DNA from 3 places in the Streptomyces sp. NPDC003248 genome. Region 2 is predicted to be linked to each of the others. Evidence: riboswitches for the same ligand, from Rfam matches in the RefSeq annotation. Region 2 holds a riboswitch; each other region holds the start of a gene.
What was found. A riboswitch is a leader RNA that binds a small molecule or an ion and turns the genes downstream of it on or off. The one in region 2 is predicted to bind cobalamin.
Positions count from the first base shown of each region.

Region 1: it holds a riboswitch for cobalamin, as region 2 does, so the genes downstream of both, ACZ3KJ_RS19530 (energy-coupling factor ABC transporter permease) here and ACZ3KJ_RS13350 (ribonucleoside-diphosphate reductase subunit alpha) in region 2, are expected to answer to the same signal.
Region 3: it holds a riboswitch for cobalamin, as region 2 does, so the genes downstream of both, ACZ3KJ_RS20435 (ABC transporter substrate-binding protein) here and ACZ3KJ_RS13350 (ribonucleoside-diphosphate reductase subunit alpha) in region 2, are expected to answer to the same signal.

Region 1 covers NZ_JBVHDT010000007.1:344,251-348,452, reverse strand. Annotated here, with positions in the region: gene ACZ3KJ_RS19545 (energy-coupling factor ABC transporter ATP-binding protein) at 1-698, opposite strand, end outside; gene cbiQ (cobalt ECF transporter T component CbiQ) at 695-1,444, opposite strand; gene ACZ3KJ_RS19535 (energy-coupling factor ABC transporter substrate-binding protein) at 1,450-1,893, opposite strand; gene ACZ3KJ_RS19530 (energy-coupling factor ABC transporter permease) at 1,890-2,597, opposite strand; cobalamin riboswitch at 2,628-2,810, opposite strand; gene ACZ3KJ_RS19525 (PP2C family protein-serine/threonine phosphatase) at 3,006-4,148, opposite strand.
Region 2 covers NZ_JBVHDT010000004.1:374,406-378,607, forward strand. Annotated here, with positions in the region: gene mctP (monocarboxylate uptake permease MctP) at 1-1,614, shown strand, start outside; gene ACZ3KJ_RS13345 (GNAT family N-acetyltransferase) at 1,703-2,209, shown strand; cobalamin riboswitch at 2,263-2,398, shown strand; gene ACZ3KJ_RS13350 (ribonucleoside-diphosphate reductase subunit alpha) at 2,522-4,202, shown strand, end outside.
Region 3 covers NZ_JBVHDT010000008.1:98,068-102,269, forward strand. Annotated here, with positions in the region: gene ACZ3KJ_RS20430 (FecCD family ABC transporter permease) at 1-514, opposite strand, end outside; gene ACZ3KJ_RS20435 (ABC transporter substrate-binding protein) at 511-1,566, opposite strand; cobalamin riboswitch at 1,623-1,836, opposite strand; gene ACZ3KJ_RS20440 (YnfA family protein) at 2,207-2,542, shown strand; partial or broken gene ACZ3KJ_RS20445 (response regulator transcription factor) at 2,619-2,935, opposite strand; gene ACZ3KJ_RS20450 (alpha/beta hydrolase fold domain-containing protein) at 3,014-3,937, opposite strand.

The DNA.
Region 1 (4,202 bases), on a different contig from region 2:
AGCAGGTCGGCGCGGGCCAGGGTCGGGGCGGCGGGCCCGGTGTGGACGCCGGACGGGGTGAGGAGGGCCGCGTCGTCGGCCCAGCGCAGGGCCAGGTCGACGTCGTGCGTGGCCATCACGACCGTGGTGCCGGCGGCGCGCAGGGCGTCGAGCGTGGCCAGGAGGCGCTCCTGGCCGTCCGGGTCGAGTCCGGCGGTCGGCTCGTCGAGGACGAGCACGCGCGGCCGCATCGCGACGGCGCCCGCGATCGCGGTCCGCTTGCGCTGCCCGTAGGAGAGCAGATGCGTGGGCCGGTCGGCGAGGGCGGTGATGTCCAGGGCGGCGAGCGCCTCCGCCACCCGGGCCCGTACCTCGGGGTCGGGCAGACCGAGGTTGAGCGGCCCGAACGACACGTCCTGCGCGACGGACGCGGCGAACAGCTGGTCGTCCGGGTCCTGCACCACCAGCTGGACGGTCGTCCGCAGCCCGGTCAGCCCCTTGCGGTCGTACGCCACCGGCCGCCCGTCGACCGTCACCGTCCCGGCGCGCGGCCGCAGCCCGCCGCTGAGCAGCCGCATCAGGGTCGTCTTGCCGCTGCCGTTGCGGCCGAGCAGGGCGAGCGCGCGGCCCTCGCGGACCGCGAGGTCGAGGCCGTCGAGCACGGCCGGGCCGTCCTCGTACGCGAAGGAGACGCCCCGCAGGGCCACCGGCTCGCTCATGACAGGGGGCCTTCCAGGACGAGGGTGAGGGCGGCCACCGCTGCGAGGAGCGCGCAGCTCGCGGCCGTGAAGCGGACGGAGACGCGGGCCTCGGGCACCAGGACGCGCAGGGTGCCGTCGTAGCCGCGTCCGGCGAGCCCGGCGTGCAGGCGCGCAGCCCGGTCGAAGGCCCGCACGAAGGCGGTGGCGCCGAGCCCCGCCAGGGAGCGCCACTCGGCGGCCCGCGAGGTGTGCCCGAGCCGGGCCGCCTGGGCCTCCCGGATCCGCCGCACGGAGTCCAGCAGCAGGAAGCTCATGCGGTACGTGACCAGGGCGACGTCCACGACCGGCGCGGGCACGCCGGCCCGCACCAGCCGCGGCAGCAGGTCGGACACGGGGGTGGTGAACGCGAACAGCAGCACGCCGAGGGAGGCGGCCGAGGTGCGCAGCATCAGCTCCCCGGCCCGCGCGGGCCCGCCGTCGGCCAGGCCCACGAAGGCGCCGGGCCCGCCCACCCGGACCAGCAGGGGCAGGGCACCGGTGGCGCAGAAGCCCAGCGGCACCCGGTAGGCGCGCCACAGCCGGCGGGCCGGCACTCCCGCCGGGCCCAGCAGCACGGCGAGCGCCGTCACCAGCACCAGGGCCGCGCCCGGCCAGGGCGGCAGGGAGATCGCGAGCAGGGTCAGCCCGAGTCCGAGTACGGCCTTGTCCACGGGGTGGCGGCGGCGCCAGCGGCTGCTGTGCGCCGCCGCGTCGATCGGCAGCACGAGGGTCAGGCCCGTCCGCGCGCGGACTTCCCGGCGCCGCCGGGGGCGCCGTCCGCCGGCGCGGTCGCCTCCGCACGCTCCGCGCCGTCCGCGCCGGCGTCCGGGACCGTCCGGTGCGCGGTCCCCGGGCCGTCCGGCAGGGCCCTCGCCCGCTGTTCGCCCTGCCGCCGGCCCCGGCGCAGGCCGAAGTAGTAGGCGAGGACGCCCGCGCCCAGCGCGGCCTGGACGGCGAACAGCGCCGACTCGACCTCACCGGAGGGCGGCTCGTACAGCGGGGAGAACCAGGGCTCGTAGTCCGGGTCGATCTCGGTGATCGCCGTCTCCGCCTCGGCGTCGGAGCCCGCGAACGGCTCCTTCTTGCCGTCGCCCAGGCCCAGGGCCAGCGGCAGCACCGCGAGGGCGACCACCACGAGCAGCAGCAGGGCGTTGATCCTCGTGTTGCGGTTCACCGGGCCACCGCCTCCGTCCCGGTCGGCTGCGCCGACCGCCGCCCGGTGACGAGCACGCCGAGCCGGGTCAGTTCGCCCTTGCTGGACTGCACCAGCAGGCGCATCACGAGGACGGTGAGCAGGCCCTCGCTCACCGCGAGCGGGATCTGCGTGACGGCGAAGACGGAGCCGAACGTGCCGAGCGCGCCCAGGAACCCGCTGCCCGGGTCGGGGAACGCCAGCGCCAGCTGCACGCTGGTGACGCAGTACGTCGACAGGTCGGCGACGAACGCGCCGAAGAACACCGTGACCATCAGCGGCACGGCGAACCGCCGCAGCAGCCGGTACGTGCCGTAGCCGGCCCAGGGCCCGACGATCGCCATCGAGAAGGCGTTGGCGCCGAGCGTGGTCAGCCCGCCGTGCGCGAGCAGCAGCGCCTGGAAGAGCAGGGTGATGGTGCCCAGCACCGTCATGACCGGCGGCCGGAAGAGGATCGCGCCCAGGCCGGTCCCGGTGGGGTGCGAGCAACTGCCGGTCACCGAGGGCAGCTTGAGCGCGGACAGGACGAACGTGAAGGCCCCGGAGGCGCCGAGGAGAAGCGTGCTCTCCGGGTGCTCGCGCACCTCACGGCTCAGTGCGCGGACTCCGTGGACGACGAACGGCGCCGACGCGACGCCCCAGGCGACCGCGTGCGCCGGAGGAAGGAAACCCTCGGCTATGTGCATGGCTCAGCAGACCCTCTCCAGCACCTCGTGGATGGTTGACGCGCCTTGGCCGGTCTCCTGGCTGACGGGTACCACCGCCCGTGCTCCGCCTTCCCGGGTCCGAGGACCCAGTGGCTGCCCGCGAGGGCCGGAGCCGGACTTCCCGATCACAGTGGCGAGGGCCGCACCGGCATCACACCGGATTTCCCGTTCACCAAGGCGTGGTGACAGTAGTGCGCGGACCGGGGCGGTGACAAGCGGCAACGGGGGCGCGCGAGCGGCGGGCGGCGGCTCACACCCCGGCGCACAGCCGACCAAGCACGCCGCCCGGCTCGCCGTGTGTCGCCCCGGCTCGTGTCTGCCGCACACGACGCGCCCGCGCCCGCCGGTGCGCCCGACGGGCCCACCGCCCCCCGCCGCTCTCCCGGATCAGCGCCCCCGCCAGTCCAGACAGACCACCAGGGCGTCGTCCTCCGGGGTCCGTTCGCCGCGGTGGCGGTTCAGTTCGCGCAGGACGGCGTGCGGTACCTCGGCCGCGGGCAGCAGGCGGGTGGCCTGGATCGCCCGGGCGAGGGGGGCGTCGCCGTACGTCTCTCCGCCGGGGGAGGAGACCGCGTGCACGCCGTCGCTGACGAAGACGAGGCGGTCACCGGGCTCGGCGCGCACCTCCTGCTCCACGTAGTCGGTCTCCTCGAACATGCCGAGCGGCAACTGGGCGTCGAGGGGGATCCGTTCCACACGGCCGTCGCGCAGCCTCAGCATCCGCGGGGAGCCGGCGTCCACCACCCGGGCGCGTCCCGTCGTGAGGTCGAGGTCGAGCATGAGGACGGACAGGTAGCGGCGGCCCCGGTAGTGGGCGTGCACGGCCTGGTCGGCGAGCGCCGCCTGGTCGGCGAGGCACAGCCCGGCCCGCCGGGCGTTGCGCAGCGCGGTGATGGCCAGGCCGGTCAGCAGGGACGCCTCCGTGCCCTCGCCCATGCCGTTGGTGACGTACAGCATCAGGCGGTCGGCCGTCACCGACCAGTCGTAGTTGTCGCCGAAGACCGCGTAGGCGGGCTCCAGTTGCGCGCCCAGATCGAACTCGGGGCGGCTGCACGACCGGCCCGGGAGCAGGTGCCACTGCATCTCGGCCGCCAGGGTGAGCCGGTCCTTGCGTCTCGCCTGGACATAGAGGTCGGTGTCCCGGTCGGCCACGACCAGCTCGTGCCCGAGGGCCCGGGCGATCTCCGCGAGTTCGGCCGGCACGTCGCCGGCCGGCTCCGGCAGGGTCACGGTCAGCACGCCGAGCCGGTCGCCGCGCACGGAGACCGGCAGGTGCACCCGCACCCGCCCGTCCCCGACCGATTCCACGAACGGCTCCTGCGCGCCGAACGCCCGGCCGGCCGGGCCGTCGTGCACCGACACCGGCTCCGCCGTGTGCGGCAGCTCGGATACCGGTTGCAGCACGGTCAGGCCGTAGTCGGCGAGGTACAGCTCGACGGAGTCCGCCGCGTACTGGCGGAGCAGTACGCCGCGGACCGCGTCGAGCACCTCGTGGGGAGCCGCTGCCCGCAGCGCGCGCTCGGCGGTCACCAGTGCGTTCACGGTGGTCACTACATCAACCTTTCGTCGAATCCTCGGCGGCCC
Region 2 (4,202 bases):
AACGGCGTCGCACTCGCCGTCTTCGTCTTCTTCTTCCTGGCCGTGACCGTCATGGGCTTCCTCGCGGCCCGCTGGCGCCGGGCCGAGAACGAGCACAGCCTCGACGAATGGGGGCTGGGCGGCCGGTCGTTCGGCACCTGGATCACCTGGTTCCTGCTGGGCGGCGACCTGTACACGGCCTACACGTTCGTGGCGGTCCCGGCGGCGATCTACGCGGCCGGCGCGTCCGGCTTCTTCGCGGTCCCCTACACGATCCTCATCTACCCGCTGATCTTCACCTTCCTGCCGCGCCTGTGGTCGGTCTCGCACAAGCACGGGTACGTCACCACCTCGGACTTCGTGCGCGGCCGGTTCGGCTCCAAGGGCCTGTCGCTGGCCGTGGCCGTCACCGGCATCCTCGCGACCATGCCGTACATCGCGCTCCAGCTCGTCGGCATCCAGGCCGTGCTGGACGTGATGGGAGTCGGCGGCGGCGAGAACACCAACTGGTTCGTCAAGGACCTGCCGCTGCTGCTCGCCTTCGGCGTGCTGGCCGCGTACACCTACTCGTCGGGGCTGCGCGCCCCCGCCCTGATCGCGTTCGTGAAGGACACGCTGATCTACATCGTGATCGCGGTGGCGATCATCTACATCCCGATCAAGCTGGGCGGGTTCGACGACGTCTTCGCCAAGGCGGGTGACGCGTTCGCGCAGACCAACCCGGCGACGGGCAAGCCGCGGGGCGCGCTGGCGCCGGCCGAGGCGGGTCAGTGGACGTACGCCACGCTGGCCCTGGGCTCCGCGCTGGCGCTCTTCATGTACCCGCACTCGATCACCGCGACGCTGTCCTCCAAGAGCCGTGAGGTGATCCGCCGCAACACCACGATCCTGCCGCTGTACTCCCTGATGCTCGGCCTGCTGGCCCTGCTGGGCTTCATGGCGATCGCGGCCGGGATCAAGGTCACCAACGGGCAGCTGGCCATCCCGCAGCTGTTCGAGGACATGTTCCCGGCCTGGTTCGCGGGCGTGGCCTTCGCCGCGATCGGCATCGGCGCGCTGGTCCCGGCGGCGATCATGTCCATCGCGGCCGCGAACCTGTTCACCCGCAACATCTACAAGGACTTCATCAAGCCGGACGCGACGCCCAAGGAGGAGACCCGCGTCTCCAAGCTGGTCTCGCTGCTGGTGAAGGTGGGCGCCCTGGCGTTCGTCCTGACGATGGACAAGACGGTCGCCATCAACTTCCAGCTCCTCGGCGGCATCTGGATCCTCCAGACCTTCCCGGCCCTGGTCGGCGGCCTGTTCACCCGCTGGTTCCACCGCTGGGCGCTGCTCGCGGGCTGGGCCGCCGGCATGCTCTACGGCACGCTCGCCGCGTACGGCGTGGCCTCCCCCACCCAGAAGCACTTCGGCGGGTCGGCGAAGGAGATCCCCGGCATCGGCGAGATCGGGTACATCGGTCTGACGGCGTTCGTGCTGAACGTGGTGGTGACGGTGGTCCTGACCTTCGTGCTGAAGGCGCTGAAGGCCCCGGAGGGCGTCGACGAGACGAGCCCGGAGGACTACACGGCGGACGCCGGCGACCCGGGCGTCCAGGTGGAGCTGCCGCCGGCGACCGCCGGAACGTCCCACTAGCCGGAACGTCGCACGCGGCGGAGCTCTCGGTGGGCCGGCGGAGAAATCCGGCGGCCCACCGTCGTGTGCGTGGGGCACACTGCGCGCCATGGACCTACGGATCCGGGAAGCGGAACCCTCCGAGCACGCCGGCCTCGGCGACCTGACCGCCCGCGCCTATCTCGACGACGGACTCCTCGACCACGGCGAGGGCGACGCGTACCTGCCCGTGCTGAAGGACGTGGCCGCGCGGGCGGCCGCCGCCACCGTCCTCGTGGCCGTGGCGGGCGACCTGCTCCTGGGCGGGGTCACCTTCGTACCGGGCCCCGGGCCCGTCGCCGACATCGCCCGCCCCGGCGAGGCCGAGATCCGCGCGCTGGCGGTCGCCCGTGAGCAGCGCGGCCGGGGCGCCGGCGAGGCCCTCGTGCGGGCCTGTGTGGAGCGTGCGCGGACCACGCGGGGCTGCACGGCCGTCGTGCTGTCGAGCCAGCGGGCCATGCGCACCGCCCACCGGCTCTACGAGCGGCTGGGCTTCGTCCGCACACCCGAGCGGGACTGGAATCCCGTGCCGCACCTGGACGACCTCACTCTGCTGACCTACCGGTTGACGCTCTGAGATCACCGGCAACACAACATCTGGGGGTGGCGTGACGGGCGAGCACAAGATGTATGCTCGTGCTCGCTGTCGCCGCAGGGGAATCCGGTGCGAATCCGGAACTGTCCCGCAACGGTGTACTCGTGTGCGCCCCTACCCATGTGCGCCCACCCGTCCAGTCCGAGGACCTGCCGACAGTGCGCCCGGCCGTCCGGCTCGGGTGCCTTGACGTCCGGGCCTCGTGGAGTGGGCCGGTGGACGCGACGCCGTGCGCGCTCGTGTGCTGCCCCCTGCCCTCCGCCAGGCCCCTTGCCGAGCGAGGGAGAGCCCCACGTGACCATCGCGCCAGCCGATCCGGCTTCAGCCGGCCCGCAGGACACCGACGGCCCCGGTACCGCACTGCTGCGGACCCTGACCGAGCTGACCGCCGACCTGCCCGACGCCGACCCGGGCCGGGTCGCCGCCGCCGCCCTGCGGGGCCGCTCCGCGCGGGCGGACGAGACGGAACTGCGCGAGCTGGCCACGGAGGCGGCCGCCGGGCTCATCTCCGAGGACCCCGCCTACTCCCGGCTGGCCGCCCGTCTGCTCACCCTCGGCATCCGCGCCGAGGCCGCCTCCCAGGGCGTGACCTCCTTCACCGGGTCCGTCGCCGTGGGACACCGGGAGGGGCTGATCTCCGACCGGACGGCCGCGTTCGTCACGCTGCACGGCGCGCGGCTCGACGCGCTGGTCGACCCGCACGCCGACGACCGCTTCGGGTACTTCGGCCTGCGCACCCTGCACAGCCGCTACCTCCTGCGCCACCCGATCACCCGCAAGGTCGTCGAGACGCCCCAGCACTTCCTGCTGCGCGTCGCCGCCGGACTCGCCGAGGACGACACCACGCGGGCCGTGGACGAAGTCGCCGCGCTCTACGGGCTCATGAGCCGCCTCGACTACCTCCCCTCCTCCCCCACGCTCTTCAACTCCGGCACCCGGCACCCCCAGATGTCGTCGTGCTACCTCCTCGACTCCCCCAAGGACGAGCTGGACTCGCTCTACGACCGCTACCACCAGGTCGCCCGCCTCTCCAAGCACGCCGGCGGCATCGGGCTGTCGTACTCCCGGATCCGCTCCCGCGGCTCCCTCATCCGCGGCACCAACGGGCACTCCAACGGCATCGTCCCGTTCCTGAAGACCCTCGACGCCTCCGTCGCCGCCGTGAACCAGGGCGGCCGGCGCAAGGGCGCGGCCGCGGTCTACCTGGAGACCTGGCACGCGGACATCGAGGAGTTCCTGGAGCTGCGCGACAACACCGGTGAGGACGCCCGCCGTACGCACAACCTGAACCTCGCGCACTGGATCCCCGACGAGTTCATGCGCCGGGTGAACGCCGACGCGCAGTGGTCCCTCTTCTCCCCCTCCGACGTGCCCGAGCTGGTCGACCTGTGGGGCGAGGAGTTCGACGCGGCCTACCGCGGGGCCGAGGCGGCGGGCCTGGCGCGGAGGACGATCCCGGCGCGCGAGCTGTACGGCCGGATGATGCGCACCCTCGCGCAGACCGGCAACGGCTGGATGACCTTCAAGGACGCCGCCAACCGCACCGCCAACCAGACCGCGACGCCGGGCCACGTCGTGCACTCCTCCAACCTCTGCACGGAGATCCTGGAGGTCACCGACGACGGGGAGACGGCGGTCTGCAACCTGGGATCGGTGAACCTGGGCGCCTTCGTCGACGGCGACGGCATCGACTGGCAGCGGCTGGACGACACCGTCCGCACCGCCGTCACCTTCCTCGACCGCGTCGTCGACATCAACTTCTACCCGACCGAGCAGGCGGGCCGCTCCAACGCCCGGTGGCGCCCGGTCGGCCTCGGCGCGATGGGCCTCCAGGACGTCTTCTTCAAGCTGCGCCTGCCCTTCGACTCCCCCGAGGCCAAGGCCCTCTCCACCCGGATCGCCGAGCGCGTCATGCTCGCCGCGTACGAGGCCTCCGCCGACCTCGCCGAGCGCAACGGCCCGCTTCCGGCCTGGG
Region 3 (4,202 bases), on a different contig from region 2:
GCACGGTGAAGGAGGTCAGCGCGGAGAACAGCTGCATCGCCGCGACGCCGGAGAGGACGACGCGGTCGGTGCTGCCGCCGAGGCTGTGGCTCAGCAGCAGGACGAGCCCGAAGGACACCAGCGCCCCGGCGAACGCGCCCCCCGACAGGGACACCGCGCCGCCGCCCACGCCGAGCACGACCACGGCGACCGCGCCGGTGGAGGCCCCCGAGGACACCCCGAGCACGAAGGGGTCCGCGAGCGGGTTGCGCAGCAGCGACTGCATCACCGCCCCGCACAGCGCGAGTCCCGCCCCGCAGACGGCGGCGAGCATCGTCCGGGGCATGCGCAGGTTCCAGACGATGCCGTCGCGCAGCGGCGCCAGCCGGCTCTCCCCCGCCCCGAGACGGGCGGCGACCGACCACCACACGTCCGAGGCGGAGATGTCGGCCGGGCCGATCGTCACGGCGACGGCGACCGAGACCGCGAGGACGAGCAGGCCGCCGGCCGTCACGAGCGTGTCGCGCAGCCTCACCCGGCGAGCCCGAACGAGCGCAGTCCGGCGGCGACCTGTTCGATGCCCTCGACCGTGCGGATCGACGGGTTCATGGCCTGGCCGCTGAGCAGGACGTACCGCTTCTTCTTCACGGCGGTGAGGTTGCGGGTGGCGGCGTCGGTCTCCAGGAAGCGGATCTTGGCCGCGGCGGTCTCCGCCGTCTGCGACCTGCGGGTCAGGTCGCCCAGGACGATGACGTCGGGGTCACGGTCGGCGACCGTCTCCCAGTTGATCTGCGGCCATTCGTCGTGCGTGTCGGAGAAGGCGTTCTCCGCGCCGACGGCCCGGGTGATGGCGCCGGGGGCGCCGCAGCAGCCGGCGAGGTAGGGCGACTCGGAGTTGGCGAACCAGTACATGAGGGAGACGCCGGAGGCGTCCAGTCCGGCGGTGGCCTCGCGGACCCGTTCCCGGAGGCGCGCCACGAGCTTCTCGCCGCGCGCCTCGACGTCGAAGGCGCGGGCCAGGTCGCGTATCTCGCCGTACACGGCGTCGAGGGTGAGCGGCTCGCTGCGGGAGCCGTCGCCGCCGCTGTCGTTGTCCTTGCCCTCGGAGCAGTCGGACGGCGAGACGTAGGTGGGCACGCCCAGCTTCTCGAACTGCTCGCGCGTGGCGACGCCGCCCTTGCCGAGGGTGGAGACGAACGAGGCGGTGACGAAGTCCGGTTCGGCGTCCAGCACCTTCTCGAAGGACGGGTTGTTCTCGGCCAGCCGCGGCACGGAGGCGTTGGCCTTCTCCAGTCCCTTCAGCACCGGATCGGTCCAGGTGGCGGTGCCGGCCATGCGGTCCTGGAGGCCGAGGGAGAGCAGGATCTCGGTGGTGCCCTGATTGAGGGAGACGGCCCGCCGGGGTGCCGACTCCAGCGTGACGCGGTGACCGCAGTCGACGATGGTGCGCGGGTAACCGGCGGCGGCCCGCTCCCCGCCCGCGGCGGATGCGCCGGAGCCTGCGCAGGCGGTGAGCAGGAGGGCGGGGGCGAGCAGGAGGGCCGCGGTGCGCGGGGCGCGCGGCGGTGTGGAACGGAGCACGGGCATGCCTCGGGTGTCGGGGCTCGTACGCGGAGCCTGGCCTGCGGACGTCCGCCACGCCCTGGGGCGTGCCGGTGCCAGCAGGTCTTCGGACTCGGGTTCGTCCGCGCGGGGCGCCTTCCCGGTTCGGTGCCGCGCCGGCCCGCCGGCCGGCCCGTCCCCTTTCCCAGTGGCATGTGTGCCCCGCCCGTCCCCCTCACCGCTGCGCGTCAGCTCCGGATTCGCACCGGATTCCCTGGCCTCGGATGTGGCTCGACTGGCCTCGGCAGGCTATCAAGCCGCCGGTACGGCCAGGTCACGGCATCGGCCGCGGGCACGGTCCGGAGCAGGCACCCGGTGCTGTGCGCTCCGGAAGCAGGCGCCCGGCTCACGGGCGGTCGGGAAGCAGGCGTCCGGTTCACGGGCGGTCGGGAAGCAGGCGTTCGGTCCACGGGCGGTCCGGCGTCCGCCGCGGGCTCGGCCCCGGCGTCCGGCGCGCGGACGGTCCCGGAGCCGACGTCCGCCGCGCGGGCGGCCCCGGAGCCGGCTGGTGTCCGGCGCGCGAGCGGTCCCGGACCCGGCGCCCGGCGTCGGGCGCGTGTGCGGCCCGACGGCTCCTCGGGGTCCGCCGGAGATCGCGGCAGAGGCCCGTCGATAGGGTCGCCCCATGACTGTCGCCCGTTCCGTCGCCCTGTTCGTCGTCGCCGCCCTGTTCGAGATCGGCGGGGCCTGGCTGGTCTGGCAGGGCGTCCGCGAGCACAGGGGCTGGGTCTGGGCCGGGGCGGGCGTGATCGCGCTGGGCCTGTACGGCGTCGTGGCCACCTTCCAGACCGACGAGAACTTCGGCCGCATCCTCGCCGCCTACGGCGGTGTCTTCGTCGCCGGATCGATCGCCTGGGGCATGGTCGCCGACGGCTACCGTCCCGACCGCTACGACGTCGTCGGCGCCCTGGTCTGCCTCGCCGGCATGGCCGTGATCATGTACGCGCCGCGGGCACGGTGAGCCGGCCCGCCGTCGCCGGCCGGGTGCGCCGGCGGGCAGCGCGGTGCCGCCGCGGCTCGCGCCGGACGCGCGTGCGTCACCGGCCGCCGTGGGGGCAACCGTGCGGGTGCGGGGTGACCAGGCCGCTCTGGCAGACGATGACGACGAGCTGGGCGCGGTCGCGGGCGTGGAGTTCGTTCATGGCCCGCTGGATGTGGCCGCGGACGGTCAGCGGGCTCAGCGCGAGCCGGTCGGCGATCTCGGCGTTGGACACGCCGCGCGCGGCCAGCGCCGTGACCTCCCCTTGCCGGTCGGTCAGGGCCTTCAGGACGTCGGGAGCGCGAGGAAGTCGTCGGTGTCCGGGGTGGCCGGTAAGCGGGTGACGAGGGCCCGCGTGGCGGCCGGGGAGAGGAGGCCTCGTCGGCCGACGCGCCCGGGTCCTCCGGCACGAGGAGGAGGACCCGGTACCTGCCGGGGACGACGGCGGGCCCGTCAGCCGGCGAGCACGCTCGCGAAGAAGTCGAGCGACCGGTCGACCTCCTTGAGGGAGGGGCCGCGGTTCAGGTGGCCGTGCGTCATGCCCGCCGCCAGGTACGTCCGGACCGGGACACCGCACTCGTCCAGTTGCCGGGCGAGGAGGTCGCCGGACGGCCGGAGGTCGTCGAACTCGGAGAGGACGACACCGGTCGGGGGCAGGTCGTTCAGGTTCGCCGCCCCGGGCATCGCGTCCGCCGGCAGGTCGGTCAGACGGCCGACGTAGTTGCGCACCATGCCCTCGATCGACTCGGTGGTGAACCGCAGGAGCGACGGCAGGTCCCGCATCGCCGCCGCCGTCTCGTCGTCCAGGGCCGGGGTCGGGAAGTGGGCGAAGGGATAGGCCAGCAGCAGGGTGTCCGGGCGGGGTTCGTGCCGGTCGCGCAGCCGGATCGCCGTGGACAGGGCGAGGGCCGCGCCCGCGCTCGCGCCGCCCAGGGCGACGGGGCCGCGCGCCCGGCCGGATCCGTGGAGCCAGAGCCACGCGGCGTGCGCGTCGTCGACGGGGACGGGGTGGCGGACGCCGTCCACCGCCAGCCGGTATCCGACGGAGACCACCAGGGCCCCGGCGCGGGCGGCCAGCTCGGCGGAGACCGTGTGCGCTTCCGGCATGTCGAGATCACCGGCCGCGAAGCCGCCGCCGTGCAGCCACAGCAGCGCGCGGCGGGGCTCGTCGCGCGGGGCGTACACACGGACGGGCACCTCGCCGTGCGGCCCGGGGACCAGGTGGTCCTCGACCGAGACGTCCGGCAGGCTCCACTCGCCGGGATCGCTGTAGTACTCCGCGAGCCGGGCGCTCGCCTCCGGGTCGGACGCGGCGTCCTCCCAGCCGAGGCCGTCGAGCAGGTGCAGCTTCCCGGCGAGGAAGGGATCTATCGGCATGGGCGCTCCCAGGGTGTCGGGTCCGTGGTGCGGGCGGGCGTGCCCCGGGAACGGGCGCGGCCTCGGGCGAGGACGCCGGTCCCGGGGCTCCTTGTCGGGACCAGTGTGATCGCTCGGCGCCGCGGGGCGGGAGACCGGCGGCGCCGGCTGCCGGGAACGGACGCCGGCGGAGATCCTCCGGAAACCCCCTGCGGCAGGCGTGAACCCTGGACCGGTGACGTTCGTTACTCCTCGGAAGCATCCACACACTCCACGGCACGAGAGG